3 regions of the Desulfitobacterium dehalogenans ATCC 51507 genome follow, and region 1 is predicted to be linked to each of the others. Evidence: riboswitches for the same ligand, from Rfam matches in the RefSeq annotation. Region 1 holds a riboswitch; each other region holds the start of a gene.

Region 1 (5,342 bases):
AAATGTTAAGCATTCTGGACGACTTTTTTGATTACGTCAATTTTCCCCAGGCGACACATGAGAAGAGAAGCTTCAGCGAGTCGCCGTCCAGGAAGGAGAAGCATCCGCCCCGCGGACTCAGAGAAGTTTCTCCGGAAGAGATGAAAGACAAGCAGCCAGCCTTTCTTCTTCACGTCCAGTTCCGTCAGAACTCGACCTGGCAGGGTACACTATCATGGCTTCCGGAACAGAAAACCAAGCGGTTCCGCAGTGAATTGGAAATGATAGGCATGATTGCGGAAACCTTAAAGAAATAATCTGCAAAAATAAATATTGTATCTTTTATGATTGAATTGTGACTGGGGCATCCCATAATTAAGACGATCGATGAAAAAATATGTTTTTTTTGACCAAGCAGTTAGGTATATAATAGATTAAGGAGGGCTTCTTATGAGTGAGTCGACAAAAAAGAACGATTGTAAGGCTACGTTTACGATACAAATACAATTTCAGCAGAATGCTACCTGGCAGGGCAGCATTGCATGGGCGGAAGGCGGTAAGTGCCAAAACTTCAGAAGCGAATTGGAAATGCTGAAATTAATGATGGAAGCAGTGGCCGGCAACAAATCTGATGACGCGGAAGATACTTTGGATACATGGAAATAAGGAGGCGGAACGCATGAAAAGAAGATTACTGCTTTGCATAGCTGCATTTGTTATATGGATTATGGCCGGGGCTTCCGAAGTATTTGCAGCCGATTATTTCAATACGAGCGACATTGGCAAAGGAGTGATCCGTATAACCTATGACGGGGGCGGTAAAACGAAGGTAATGATTCAAAAAGAGGACGAGAAGTATACCTACGATATCAACAGCTCCGGAAAGACAGAAAGTTATCCGCTGCAGTTGGGCGACGGAACGTATAAGATCAGTCTTCTTGCCAATACCTCCGGAAACTCCTACAAGCTGATTGCATCCAAGAGCGTCGATGTGAAGATAACCAATCCCAATTCCGTGTACCTGACCTCGATTCAGACTATCAACTGGAATGTGGACTCCAAGGCCGTCGCGAAAGCGGCGGAACTCACCAAGGATATCGACGATCTGGGAAAGAAGGCTACTGTATTATGGGATTACATGGTTAAGAACAACTCCTATGATTACAACAAGCTTGCTACGCTGTCCACCGATTATCTTCCGGTAATTGATCAGACCCTTGCCGAGAAAAAGGGGATATGTTACGATTTTTCTTCATTATATGCGGCAATGCTGAGAAGTCAGGGAAAGCCTGCAAAATTAGTTAAGGGATATGCTCCGAAAAATGCCGCCGGCTATCATGCGTGGAATGAGGTATACGACGAGAGCAAGGGCCAATGGATCGTAATCGACACGACCTATGATCTTCAGGTAATCGCAAAGAATCCTAAGATTACAATGGTAAAGAACGCTAAGGATTTTAACAAAGTGTATGAATATTGAAGACAATCCAACTGCCACATGTTTCATTCTCCCGAGTCAAACAGGGATGTGAAACATGTGGTTTTTTTATTTGCAGCAAATAAGAAAGACCAGATCCGGCATCTGAATACATGCTGGTAATGGTTCATAGATGAAACTCAAAAAAGAGAATAGTTGATTTTCAAAATTATGACTGCTATGTGACTGACGAAACAGATAATGATAGCAAGAGTTTTAATTATAGCATTTTTCTGACGAGGAATCATTTTAGGCTTTTAGATTCTTAAAGGGATGCTTTGAAACGTGTTTCTTATATGGGCACTTGAAACACGCGGAGCAAATAGTGCAACCCACCTTTACATTGCAAGCTAATGTAGAGAGGATGAAGGTTTTGTCGAGAAGATTATCAAATGATTTAACTAGAAAGCAGGCAAACTGGGAACGGAACCAGAGGAAAAAAAGAAAATTGTTGCTTAGACTTACAGCATCAACTGCGGCATTTACGATAGCAACATTTGGACCGATCGCACAAACTCCGATGGCCTTTGCTAATACCAATGTTCAACAGGAACAGCCTGGTGATGACTCTGGTCAATTGGAGAATGGTTTGTTGATCGTTGATGGGGTTGTATACGATATAAATACAGATACCGACGCTGACGCGGATACTAACGTAGATGCTGATGCTGACGCTGGCTCAGATACTGACGCTGATGCTGATGATTCAGTTTATCAAGATGTTAATTCTGATGATGATTTATCAAATGTCGGCATAAGGTCAGCCTCAAATAATGATGTATCTGCTTCAAGTGTGGGTAGTTATACAATAACCTCGAATACCTCTCTCTCCCAATCTGGTGGAGAGACAGTCGGCAATGGATGGGGTAATGTTAAAGTTGATTTTGAGGGCGACCACACATCGAATGGTAATGGTGCTTCTTCCGAAATGTACAGAGGCAGCGATGACGCAGAGAACTCTTGGTCATTAAAAATTATTGTTGATTCAAATAAGGATTGGAAGATTGTTGCCGAAGGAAATATTCCTGAGGGATCGTTTGACATTTATGTACAAGAAGGTAACGGAAAAAATACAGTAATAAATAAATATACAATTACCGTTTCGAATTCAGTGAATGGCGAAATACGAGAAATAACGCTTGGTTCTGGAACAGGAAAAGACTCTGTTAATGAAGTAAGATGGGCTGGTGGGTCTGGGTTTACTCCGAATGACGATGGCGACTCCGATAGTGATTCGGACTCCGACAGCGATTCGGATTCTGACAGCGACGCTGATGCCGATGCTGACGCCGATGCCGATGCCGACGCTGATGCCGATGCCGACGCTGATGCCGATGCCGACGCTGATGCCGATGCCGACGCTGATGCCGATGCCGACGCTGATGCCGATGCCGACGCTGATGCCGATGCCGACGCTGATGCCGATGCCGACGCTGATGCCGATGCCGACGCTGATGCCGATGCCGACGCTGATGCCGATGCCGACGCTGATGCCGATGCCGACGCTGATGCCGATGCCGACGCTGATGCCGATGCCGACGCTGATGCCGATGCCGATGCCGATGCCGACGCTGATGCCGATGCCGATGCCGATGCCGACGCTGATGCCGATGCCGACGCTGATGCCGATGCCGACGCTGATGCCGATGCCGACGCTGATGCCGATGCCGACGCTGATGCCGATGCCGACGCTGATGCCGATGCCGACGCCGATGCCGACGCCGACGCCGACGCTGATGCCGACGCTGATGCCGATGCCGACGCTGATGCCGACGCCGATGCCGACGCTGACGCTGATGCCGATGCCGACGCTGACGCCGACATAGAGATTTTGGATGAAGAAATACCGGCGGGTCCAGTAGAGGTTTTGGGTGAAGAAGTAACGGTGGGTCCAATAGAGATTTTGGATGAAGAAATACCGGCGGGTCCAGTAGAGGTTTTGGATGAAGAAGTAACGGTGGGTCCAATAGAGATTTTAGATGAAGAAATACCGGCGGGTACAATAGAGATTTTGGATGAAGAAGTACCATTAAGCGCCTTGCCTCAGACTGGTGGTGCCGGAACTGGGCTCTTCTACGGCATAGGTACCTTAATGGCCGCCTTAGGATTAAAATTAAGAAAGCATAGATGATGATAGAAATATAACCCAATATAGACTGATAAGGCCGTGATTTAATTCCGGCCTTATCGATTTTTTTAACAATATGTGTAGTAAAATGTTTAAGAGAGATGAAAACAATAGGTTTGACTAAGAAAGATGAAAGTTAGAGAGGAAGACTTAAGTGAACCGACTTAACAAAATTAAGGACGATTCTGATCTAAAAAAAATGCTTGATGAATTGAAAGATCAAATATTTGCACAAAAAACCGTTGTGTCAGAAAATATGGAACTGTTTTTTTCGAACAAGCCAAAGTACGTAGTTTTTTTATCTTTTAGCGACGGAAACTCCAGAGCCTATGTTACGAAAGGAATAGGCAACTCAGTTGAAGTCAGTTGGAAAAATGCAGTAGACTTAATGAAGAAAAAAATCAAAGAGACAGAGATCAATCCTATTTGGATAAAAGCAGATATCGTCAGAAAAATAAAAGCGTATCCATATCAAGAGTTTATAAGATATATTTCTGAAATCAAGATAAACTATTTTAGAGAAGGAATTTCCTTGGACAATATGTTTAATATATCTTTTTTAGAGCAGGAAGTGAATTCAAATGTGTTTATATACGATGTAAAAGATTCCTATCAAAAAAAGAAGCATTTAGTATGGAAGAATATCAACTATTATCTCAAGAGGAATACAGGAAACAAATATCAGTTTGATGAAAATTCCATTGCTTATATATACACCTTTACCACCCTCGGATTTTTCCATGATGGAATGAAATGCTATCCCTTGTGCAGTGAGGGGCATGAAGTTGGGCGCCGGTCAATAGAGAAGGTTGATGAAGCATTACTTAGAGATATTATAAGTAACGCTTCGAATTTCTTATCCAATCAGATTGATGGAGCTGGAAAATTTTGTTATGGGTATTTCCCTTGCTTTGATAAAATTGTTCCTCATTACAACATATTAAGGCACGCAAGCACGACTTATTCAATGCTTGAAGCATATGAATTCAATAAGGATCCAAAACTAAAGGACAGCATTAAACGTGCATTGGAATATCTAATGAATGAAGGAATTGAATTATTCAAAGATGATGATGAGAATAATATCGCCTTTGTAATTGAAAGGTTAGAAAAAGGAGATGCAGAAATTAAGCTGGGGGCCAATGCTGCGGCTATACTGGCCTTTGCCAAATATACGAGAGTCTTTCATGATGAAAAATACATTCCAATTATGCAGAATTTAGCAGAGGGAATTAGATTTTGCCAAGATGATCAAGAAGGGTCGTTTGTCCATATCTTGAACGTCCCCGATCTATCTGTTAAGGAGAAGTACCGCATTATTTACTATGATGGCGAAGCTGCTTTCGCCTTAATGCGGCTATATGATATAGATAAAAATGAGCGATGGATAAATACAGTTGAGAAGGCCTTTGAACATTTTATTAAAAATGATTATTGGAAACATAGCGACCATTGGTTAAGCTACTGTTCCTATGAGTTAATGAAATATAAACCGGAACAGCGATATATTGCGTTTAATCTACGAAATGCCAGTGGGATTTTGGATTTTTGTTTAACCAGGGAAACTACATATCCGACGCTACTTGAATTATTAATGGCAACTTATTGCATGATAGACAAGCTTAAAAGAGAAAATGTTTTTCTTGAGACTCTTGAATCTTTTGACTACTCCAAGTTTATAGATGCTATCGAACATCGTGTGAAACATCAACTAAACGGGCTTTTTTTTCCGGAGGTAGCCATGTATTTCAAGGCCCC
Region 2 (5,342 bases), 1.2 Mb from region 1:
ATCCAGATGCAATAAGCCCACTCCAAAGAAAACCGCCACCGACAAATGTTCATCTCTCCTGGCAATACCGATTTTCCCACCGATATTTAATCCCATAGCCTTTGGCATAATCTGACTCAATGCTTCCCGGGTGGCTCCGGCAACAGCCCCTTCATCTCCATGGGTTTCCTTAATGACCCCTTCCCGCTTGGCGGCAACTATGGCCCTTTCCACGATTTTTTTAATAGCTGTAAGATACTCACCGCCATAATCCACAGCCACAGTACGAATTCCGTGGCGACCAAAACCATCCTTCAAGTGTGCTTCTTCTTCACGGCTTTCGGCCATGGCCATGCGCAATGCCGCCATAGCAATTTTCTTACTTTCTGCAACCATTCTATTCATTCCTTTCCCTTAAGGGATTCCTTTGATTAGATTATCCATCTTTAATAGTACTACACTATGTACTTTTAGACATTAGTACATTTCCTAAAAAAGAGAATAAAAAAGACACCTACGGTGTCAATTATCTGATTCCACCGTCCTACCATCCTTCCATTATTCAATTGGGGGGAAAAATAGAAAACTAAACCGTCCTACAACTACATATCTCTACATCAGATGTTGAATTGGATATTAAATTATATTATATGATGCATCCGATCAACTTTCAAGCACGAATCTATAGTTCTACAGGAAAAATCCATTGCGGATGACCATACAGATTTGGGTTCAGAATTAAGCTTGAGTGTCTTGGCTTTTCTTAATTCCTAGCACTTTACCCGCGACCAGGGCAATGACTGCCGAAGCTGCACTGAAGAGGGCTCCCATTTTTGCTGCTCCTTGCAGACCCGGATCGATAAAGGCCACGCCTGAAACGAACAGGGCGACTGTGAGTCCCATAGCCGCTACCACGCCCGCCACAAGAAGCTCTTTATACCCCATGCCCTTGGGAAAGGGAAAGCCGATAACTGTTGCCAAAGAGCCCATTAGGAATATTCCCAGAGTTTTTCCTCCTAAGAGGGCAATGAAAATGAGCCATGTGAGGGTGCTGATTTCCGAGAACTCCACGCCCGCATTGGTTAACCCGAACAAAAGCAGGCCAAAATCCACGAAAATTTTCCACTCGTGCTCAAATGTTTTCAAAGTAGAATGATCTTTGGGATCATCCTCAAACAAGCCGAATTCCTCCCTGGGAGGGTGGGGCAGGAAGGGAACGATGAAAACCAGGGCCAGAGCCGGATGAATATGAGCCAGATAAAGCCCTGCCCAACTCAGCACTCCCCCTAAGACGATATAAGGCCAGTAGCTCCGAACATTTTTGCGTCGAAGCAGATAAGCGACCAGCATCCCTCCCACAGTGAGCAATAACCAGATCGGGGCCACCGGATTGGCGGGGTCAGGGTAAAAGAAGGCGATAATCATGAGACCGATGCCATCATCGACAATAGCCAAGAGCAATAAAAAGGAGACGGCAGCATGATGAGCCCCAAACACTACCCTTGCCACTAACCAAGCTAAGGCGATATCGGTGGCTGTAGGTATGCCCCAACCTTTAGCGAATTCGGAACTCCCTATCAGGGCATTTAAACCAATAAATACAAGGGCCGGGCCCAGAACACCGCCAAGGGTGGCCATTAAGGGGTTGACGGCCCGTTTAATGGGATTTAAGCTCCCTCCAGGCAATAGGCTCTGGGTGATTTCAACAGCCGCTATAGCAAAAAAGAACACCATAAAAATATCGTTAACAAAGAAATGAAGGGATAGGTCTCCCATAATTTCATTGTGCACAAAATGATGGTAATTCTCCGGCGCTAAATTAGCCCAAACAAGTGCAATAAGAACACCTAGAATTAATGGTATTGAAAACTCCTGCAAAAAATTAATAGTCTTTTTCTTCGTACTCACTGGATCTCCCCCTCAAGTCAATAATAATGTGTAAATAGGATAGACAGATTCATAATGTCGCGGTCCTGTAAGCACTCCTTTCCTAAAAAAGCATACAAAAAGAGAGTAGTCCAAAAAGGAACTACTCTCCCCTAAGAAGTTCTAAGCACTTGTAGCTTGGCGATCTTAGTCGATCTTGCGCAACGACCTTAGACCCATAGCTTTAGCGTCCTTTGCTTTAACAAAGTTTGCCCCAACCATTAGAAATATTTAATTTTTAATAATTTAGTATAGCATAGATAAACTGCCTCAGGCAATAACCGAGCAACATCTTTTATCCCATGTCCTAGCGGCTGACTCTTAAAGTTTGGACATTATGCTCGATAATAACCGTCTGATTAAGCCGAGGCTCTGTCAGGGCGGAATCTTTCCTGATCACCTGTATGCGCACAATGGCGGATACATTGGTTCCATCCAACTGAAGTATTCCTCCTTGAACAGGGATCTCCAATTCCCCTCGTGCTAAGGTTCCGAGAACTTTTCCATTTTGGATCACGCGGACCGGTGCGGCGGGAACAGCTTTGAGGGTTATCAGGGATGTTTGAGAAGTCGCTTCCTGAATTAAATTCGGTGTGACCGTACTTGATACCGGCGTACTGTCCAAGGAAGGCGCTTCTACGTTCTGTGCCACGGAAATATAATAATCCACAGGATCTTTAGCTAACCCTAAAGCCATCTGAGCTAAAACCAAGAAGACAGCTGAGAGAACGACCGCCCGAATAATAGCCTTCTCGAATTTAAGCAGACCTGACGAATAATTATGCCGACGTTTATTGGCACGGGCTGTGGTTCTCCCGGAACGAGGAATAAATCCATTTCGCTTCTTATTCTTACTAAAAAATTGCAAAGGACGCATAAACTTCACCTCATCACCAGTTTATGCGTCCTGTGTAGAACTAAGACATGATTATTATTTTTAGAGCGTGCAGATTCTAGTCATTTATTAAAGCGTATTCTCCCGCTCCTCGGCCAGCCCGGTATCCCATGGCAAAAGCTGCTTGCAGATTATAGCCTCCTGTCACTCCATCCACATCCACTACTTCTCCGGCCCAATACAGACCCTTGACCTTTTTGGAAGCCATGGTCTTCGGATCGATTTCTTTGACATCCACTCCTCCAGCCGTCACGATGGCTGCAGCTAGAGGTAAGGTCTCTTTGATGGATAAAGGGAGCTCTTGCAACAAATGCACCAGGTATTTTCTTTCTTCCCTATTGATACTATTGACCACTCTCTCAGGGGGGATTTTAGACAATTGGATGATTATGGGAATCAAGCTTTTAGGGAGGATCTCATCCAGTGAGTTCTTGAATTGCTTATTTAAGTATTTCTTAAAATCTCTTTGTACCCTCTGATCCAATTGTTCTGCCGTCAAGGCAGGTTTGAGGTTGATAGTCAGGTGAACCTTTTCTCCGCGGGCCAATACTTCTCCCGCCCAGCGGCTCAAAGTAAGAATAATCGGGCCGGAGACACCGAAGTGAGTAAAAAGCATCTCTCCAAATTCTGTTTGCTGCTTTTTCCCGCTATACCACAAAGCGGCTTCCACATTCCTTAGGGAAAGCCCTTGAACCTGAGTCACCCAGTCTTCGTGAGTTCTCAACGGAACAAGAGATGGCCGCGGGGGGATAACCTTATGGCCTAGCTTATGAGCCATCTTGTAGCCATCTCCTGTGGAGCCTGTAGCTGGATAAGAACCGCCCCCCGTACAGATGATCACCGACTTTCCTTCAAGGATTTTTCCATTGCCTAAACGCACACCCCAGACCTTCTCTTCACGAAGAAGTATCTCTTCCACCGTTTGTCCGGTAGCCAACTCCACTCCCGCATCCATATTATACTTGAGCAAGGCCTCAACGATTTGCTCGGCATCATCAGAGATAGGGAATACTCGCCCTCCCCGTTCTATTTTGGTCTCAACACCATAATGGGAGAAGAAGTCGCGAAGTCTTACATTATCAAATTCTCTTAAGATCCCATGGAGAAAACGCCCATTGCCTGGGTAATTCCGGATAAAATCTCCCACATTCTCGGCATTGGTTAGGTTGCAACGTCCTTTACCCGAAATGGCGATTTTCCGTCCAGGGCGTTCTTTCTTTTCGATGAGCAGAACTTCAGCCCCCTTTAAGGCAGCTTGCCCCGCAGCCATAAGTCCGGCTGCTCCTGCTCCGACCACAATAACACGTTCTTCTTTCATCTTTAATCCTTCCTTGAATCTCAATATCCTCTTTGACTGTACAAACATAAATTTGCTTAAAGTTTTTGTGATTATCGCATTCTTATGCTATATTAGGTTTAAATTCAACTACGGGAGGAGTCACTATGGAATTGGATCAAAAAACAACTTTATTAATACAAATATCTGCTGCCGCAGCTACGAATGCCCTGGCCAACCTTCGTTCAGCCGTTACGGATGCCAAAGCCTTAGGGGTACCTAATGAAACCCTGCGCCAAACCATCGAGCTGGCTTTGGAAGTTCAGCAACAGCCACTTTCTCATACTCGGCATTTAACGAATCAACTCTTAAGGGAACCTGCGAAGAAAAAGTCCACCGGACAAGATGGCGCTTCCCCCGCTCTTCATGTGCACGGCCATAGCTGTGGCTGTGGCTGTAATCATCACAATCATTAATCACGAAAGAGTCTTCCCACTGTTGCCCTACCGAAAACGAAATCACTGATAGGCAGAGAAAACACGGCTTAGCCGTGTTTTCTATTTATTTTAGGAATCTAAGAATTAAAGATGCTATCACTTGAGGAAGAAGCGCAAGCGACACACATCGGGGGTTCAGAATTATCGAATACTTGCTTACCACAACGGGTACAATGCTTAGGACTTCCTTTATGGAGAAGAATTTTACCCGTGTAGTGACGATGAGACAGTTGCTTTTGCACAAATTCCAGGGCCTTCGGGTTGCAAATATTGACACAGCGCTGACAGCGGACGCATTTATAAGGTTCATAAATAAGGGTTAGTTCCTCTCCATTTTCTCTCTTGGCAAGTGCTGTTTGGGGGCAGATGGCTGCACAAACCCCGCAGTTAGTACATTTATTTCCCACCTGCAAAGCAGGGATTGGGATCTTGTCCTGGGGACTTCCTTCCATCCGCCTTACTAATAATTGGCGCGTACGGGGGATTGGGTAGGCTTCATCAGCTGTCAACCCAGGTAATATGCTTTCGAGCTTCTCCCAACCTTTCTGCTTCCACCCTCTTTTTTCCGCCGGCTTTTTGGGTAGGGCAGCTCTGCTTTTTTGACCAATTCCTGGTGTTTCAGCTTCTTCTGGTTGGTCAGGACTTACTTGGATGACTATCGGGGGATGATCCGGCCAATCCTCATGGATGGCTTTGAAGCTCTTCACACTTAAAGCACAGGCTCTTTTATCAGGGCACTCTGCACATTTCCCCGTATGGATGATAACCT
Region 3 (5,342 bases), 2.0 Mb from region 1:
AAAATTTATGGTTCATTTATGTGCTTAAACGAAAATATATGCTTCTGCAATGGCATTTTTGCTCAAACGGAAATGAACATAAAGCGACATTTAAGGAAAACATATGCTTCTTCATATGGAAAGTAAATGAGTGTTGCCACATAATGAGAACAAAAGCCTTGAGGCACGGGTGTGAATCTATTTCAGTGTAAATGGAATAATCATCCAGACGATTGACAATACTATGGTTGCGGTATAAATCGGGCAACGCTGAGGAGCGACCCAACGCCTATCGCGGCTTATACGATGAACGGTGGAGTGTCTTCCGCCGTTTTTTGTTCATCGGTAAGCTCTAAGCGGATAAACCTCGGGAGTTTGAGGGCAGAGCCCTCAACACCTTACGCTGTAATCCTGTCTGCAAAGAAGATCATCATCTGGCTGTACGCCATGGGCCAGTCTCTTGAAGGCTGCGTCCATTTTTTCGTGATTTCCTTCGTCGAAAGAAAGACCACTTTCCGGATGGAATCATCCGTAGGGAAAATGGATTTGGTCTTCGTAAATTTCCTCACCATTCTATGATACCCCTCCACGGCGTTGGTCGTATAAATCAAATGCCGAATTTGTTCGGGATAGCTGAAAAATGTGGTGAGGTCTGCCCAATTGGCATCCCATGACCTCAGGATCGATGGATATTTTCTATCCCATTTTTCCCTGAATTCCTCCTTGGCATACTCCGCATCATCAAGGTTGACCGCACCGTAGATTTTCTTCAGGTCAGCGCAGATGCTCTTTCTGTCCTTGTACTGTACGAATTTTGTTGAATTCCGTATCTGATGGACGATGCATAATTGTTGTTTCGTCTTGGGAAACACCGCGTTGATAGCTTCACCAAGTCCTTTCAAGTTGTCATGACAGGCGATGAAAATATCCTGTACGCCACGCTTTTTAAGGTCGGAGCAAATCGAGGCGTAAAAACTTGCACTCTCGTTTTCGCTGATCCAGATGCCCAGAATATCTTTCTGTCCGTTCATATCGATGCCCAGCACCGAGTAGACGCATTTGTTGATGATTTGGCTGTCCTTGCGGCTTTTGAATACGATCCCATCAAAGTAAATAATGGGGTAGAGCGACTCCAGTGGCTGGTTTTGCCACTCGTTGACTTCGGGAAGAATTTTATCGGTGATTTTGGAAATCAGTGTCTGGGGGATCTCTGCTCCGTAAATCTCCCGCAGATTATCTTCAATATCGCGCTGACTCATTCCCTTGGAATACATAGCCAGGATTTTCTGTTCAATTTCATCGGTTCGGGTTTGCCGTTTTTCCAGAATTCTCGGCTCAAATTCGCCGTTTCGGTCGCGAGGTACGGCAATTTCACTTTCGCCGTAATCGCTGATGATCGTCTTACGGTTATAGCCGTTGCGACTGTTGCCAGAGTTGTTTCCCTCAATGCTGTTTTTTTCATAGCCCAGATGGTCTTCCATCTCGGCTTCCAGCATCTGCTCGATGGTTCCGGCGAACAGTCTTTTTAGTTTCGACTGAATATCCCCTGTGCTTTGGCAGTCTTGCATCAGTAGGCTGATCAGTTCCATTTCCTTGTCAGTAAGAATGTTTTTCGATTGTTTCATTTCATAACCTCCACTTTTGTTGTATGTGGAGATTATTGCCATTTACACAGGTGTTTAGTCAGTCTCTGAGGCACATAAATTCTGTGCGCTCAAGGCTTTTTTGTTATTAGGCTCTGTTTTCTATAACGACCACAATGCAAAGATTATTCAATTTTAAGCTTCGCAACTTGAGTGAGGAGTTCGTGAGCCACATTTTCTAATTGCCCGGAGGAATGAGCAATCGTTTCGATTGAAGCTAATTGTTCTTCTGAAGAAGCTGAGATTTCCTGCATACCAGCCGAGGCTTGTTCAACCACTGCGGAAATATTCGTGGCTTGGTCAGCAACTTCTTTCGTCTGATTATTGATTTCCTCTAAGGCTATGGAAATTTCATAGGAGTTTTGCGCAAGCTCAGTAATTGAAGCAAAAATCTTCGCAAAGCTTTCTTTAGTATCTTCTGCCGAAGATTCCATAACAACAACGCTTTCTTTAGCCTGATTCATATTATTAACGGCTTCCGTCACCTTACCATTAATGCCATTGACAATATCTTCAATTTTCTTGGTGGAACTGCCGGATTGTTCAGCGAGTTTGCGAATTTCTTCGGCTACGACGGCAAATCCTCGTCCTGCATCACCAGCACGGGCTGCTTCAATCGAAGCATTTAATGCAAGCAGATTGGTTTGTTCGGCGATACTGTTGATTGCACTGATCATGTTGCGAATCTCATCGGCCATTGTGGCCAGTTGAAGGATCGATTGACCAACAGCATTCGAATACTTGTTGTTTTCTTCTATTTTTTGACTTTGGCGTTCAAGAGCCTCTTGACCGGCTTTAGCAAGCTCTAATGATTCTTTGGCCTTGACTGTACCAACATCTGTTTTTTGCGTAGCTTCGCTGACGATATTATTAACCGTATTAATCGCATCTGTTGAACCTTGAATCATTAAAGCCTGATTGCTATTGCCTTGAGCCATTTCGTTTATAGTTGTAACGACTTGGGTTAAGCTCTGAGTGGTTTCCTCAGTTGTTGACGATAATTGCAAGGAATGAGATGCTAGCGTCGAGGCAACCTCTTGAATGTTGACTACAAGTCCCCTTAAGTTTTGAGTCATTGTCTTAAGACTATCATAAAGTTGGCCGATTTCATCTTTTGACTTAATTTTAATTTCAAAGTCTGTCAAATCTCCGCTCGCAATTGTTTCGATAACGGAGGATAACTGGACGAGTGGCTCGGTAAATCGTTTTGAAAAGATAAGGCCCAATAAGCCGACAACAATGCTCACAGCTAAGAGCAAGCCGATTGAGGTATACAGGAGTCTATTAGCGGAAGCCATCGCCACCGAAACAGGGGTTTCCACAGCGATTAACCAGCCCGTCAGTTCGTTCAAAGTATGGCTGGCAATAACCTCTTCACCTTGAATATTGGTCGTTTGTATAGTCATATCCTGTCCGGTAAAACCTGTTTGCACAAATTCTAAAGAGCTAAAATCTTCTTGGTTTTGAACATATTCGATAAGGGGATGGGCCAATACGGTCCCTTGTCTGGAAATCACATAGATGCTTGAACCACCTTCTGAAAGCTCTGTGACAAAGTCACTGAGCTGAGCGAGTTGAATGTTCGCTTGAAGAACCCCGACAATGTTATTATTCATATCACGAACAGGTGTAGAGATCACGACAATCAATTCACCGGTAGCCTTTGCGACGAGAATATCGGATACATACTCTTCTGTACCGTTCATGGCTTGCTTAAAAAAATCTCGCTCATTGATTTTGGTTAAGGCATCATCATTACTTTTAACGACTTGTTGTCCTTCGGTATCGTCGAGAGCAATAATAAGTTCGGGATTGACTTTAACGGCATCCAGCAGAATATTTTTCGCATTAGGTAAATCGAAATTGCGAATGGCCGGTTGATTGGCAACCATATGTAAGGTATTGAAATTTTTATCCAACATCCCGTTTATTTCAGCTTTGGCAATTGCTATTTTGTCCTGGCTTAGCTGATAGGAACTCTGTTGGGAGCTTGAGATAAAAGAGGGTATGGATACGGCAGAAAAGATTAACAGTGGAATTAAGCTAGTAGCTAAGAGCATTGAGAATAAGCGTGCCTTGAGTTTCAAAATAGTTCCTCCTCACATAATAAAATTTGTTCCTACTAGAAGAGCTTGACCATTTACTTTATGGTCTTGACCATATTACCGAAGACTTATTCTAAATTAGGACTGAAAAAACAATAAAAAAAGCCGCATTCATTTAGCGACAGTAAAAGAAGACTTCGGCAGCTTGGCAACCATCAGCATGATCTGGAAGGCCCATAGCTTTGCGTCCTCAGCTTTCGCTAAGTTTGCCTTTGTCGCAATATAAGGAAGTATATCTAAGTATAATGGTATGTGGTATGTGGTATGTGGTATTACCTAATCAATTCTACTATAAATTATTACAATTTGAAAGGTAATTCGTAAATAAATCTATCTTCTCAAATAAACCCTGTAGGTTATCTCTACGTCAAAACTGTTAATATCCTTAGATGGTTTAATAATTCGATCAACATACTCTTGAAGGACTTTTTTCTTTTCCTCTTCATTGGCGGAAAAGAGGAAGTCCTTTTGCTTATTTATCCATGCTGTCTACCTTAATCCTAAACGTATTACTGTTCCTTCTTTTCCATTTAAAGTGGCTAGGTAAAATATTAACTAGCCGCTTATGACAACAAAAAGGCCAGGGTAATTCGCCTGGCCTTCCTTTGATTGTTTTAGAAAATTACACCAAGAGCAATCAGGATAAGAATTGCGATAAAGATAATTCCTACGCCAACGCCAACGCCAACACCTGTAACTGGGGGGACAGGGAAGACAGTGGGACGGCTGGTTACAATTGGTCCAATGTGTGGTGGAGCACCGACCGGTGAAATATGAGGAAAATGACTAAACCCGCCCATTAATATTCCTCCTTCCTTAAAATTTTGCACTTAGACTAGAACACGATTCCCATTGCGATAAGCAAAAGAATGATTACAACTACGATTGCAATACCTTCGAATCTCTCTTCACGACGTTCAACTCCGTCAAAACCAAGTGCCATTTGAATTCCTCCTTTACTCGAAGATACTACAGTTTATGCTTTGTCTATAAGACTTGCCACAATATGGGAATTTGCGCAAGGCGGTGATGCAGTTGTGCAGATGTAGGTTATATAAGCCTAAAGAGGCAAACGCAAAGGAGAATTGCGTTAACGGCCACTGATGAAATTAAAGGAATACCTTCCTTTTTGTCAAATATTATTAAATTATAATCGGTATATTTTATAGTTTCTAATTTTATTATAGGCTAATAGTCTCTGTTTTTATTAAGGTTAGAAGGGGAGAAGGTATGGTATACATGACACTATTGAAGCTACTATTAAAAATGCTGGTTGGGGAAGAAAGAAAGCAATGCAGGAGCAAATTGACTTAATAGAAAGATCACTTTTAAAAGGGGAAAAACTATTGGCAGTTGGGGCCTCTTTTCCGGATCCGACTGAGCAAGTTTATGTAACGGATAAAAGAATCATCGTCCAAAAGATAAAAGGCTTTAACAGCACCAAAAAGGAAATCCCTCTATCGGCAATCGGTTCAGTAAACAAAAAGTTCACGCTTTTTCACGGCGGCACACTACAGATCGTGGCATCTAACGATTCTGCAACAGTGGAGAAAATACCGTTGGATGTGCTACAGGAAGTTAAGCGTATTATTGATGAATTGCTAAATCAGCCCGT

What was found. Region 1 has a riboswitch for cyclic di-GMP ahead of DESDE_RS22730 (LPXTG cell wall anchor domain-containing protein). Riboswitches for the same ligand answer to the same signal wherever they lie in the genome.
Region 2: another riboswitch for cyclic di-GMP. It lies ahead of DESDE_RS13780 (Na+/H+ antiporter NhaA); the one in region 1 lies ahead of DESDE_RS22730 (LPXTG cell wall anchor domain-containing protein).
Region 3: another riboswitch for cyclic di-GMP. It lies ahead of DESDE_RS19365 (methyl-accepting chemotaxis protein); the one in region 1 lies ahead of DESDE_RS22730 (LPXTG cell wall anchor domain-containing protein).

The regions. Positions count from the first base shown of each region.
Region 1 covers NC_018017.1:1,681,863-1,687,204, forward strand. Annotated here, with positions in the region: gene DESDE_RS08190 (hypothetical protein) at 1-296, shown strand, start outside; gene DESDE_RS08195 (hypothetical protein) at 430-645, shown strand; gene DESDE_RS08200 (transglutaminase-like domain-containing protein) at 659-1,459, shown strand; cyclic di-GMP riboswitch class II at 1,719-1,802, shown strand; gene DESDE_RS22730 (LPXTG cell wall anchor domain-containing protein) at 1,821-3,587, shown strand; gene DESDE_RS08210 (glycoside hydrolase family 88 protein) at 3,739-5,342, shown strand, end outside.
Region 2 covers NC_018017.1:2,856,083-2,861,424, forward strand. Annotated here, with positions in the region: gene DESDE_RS13775 (HutP family protein) at 1-375, opposite strand, end outside; gene DESDE_RS13780 (Na+/H+ antiporter NhaA) at 718-1,887, opposite strand; cyclic di-GMP riboswitch class I at 2,035-2,129, opposite strand; gene DESDE_RS13785 (hypothetical protein) at 2,213-2,782, opposite strand; gene DESDE_RS13790 (BaiN/RdsA family NAD(P)/FAD-dependent oxidoreductase) at 2,859-4,118, opposite strand; gene DESDE_RS13795 (hypothetical protein) at 4,244-4,552, shown strand; gene DESDE_RS13800 (4Fe-4S dicluster domain-containing protein) at 4,651-5,342, opposite strand, start outside.
Region 3 covers NC_018017.1:4,043,439-4,048,780, reverse strand. Annotated here, with positions in the region: gene DESDE_RS19370 (IS256 family transposase) at 378-1,568, opposite strand; gene DESDE_RS19365 (methyl-accepting chemotaxis protein) at 1,748-3,709, opposite strand; cyclic di-GMP riboswitch class I at 3,864-3,948, opposite strand; gene DESDE_RS19360 (hypothetical protein) at 4,342-4,527, opposite strand; gene DESDE_RS19355 (PH domain-containing protein) at 5,020-5,342, shown strand, end outside.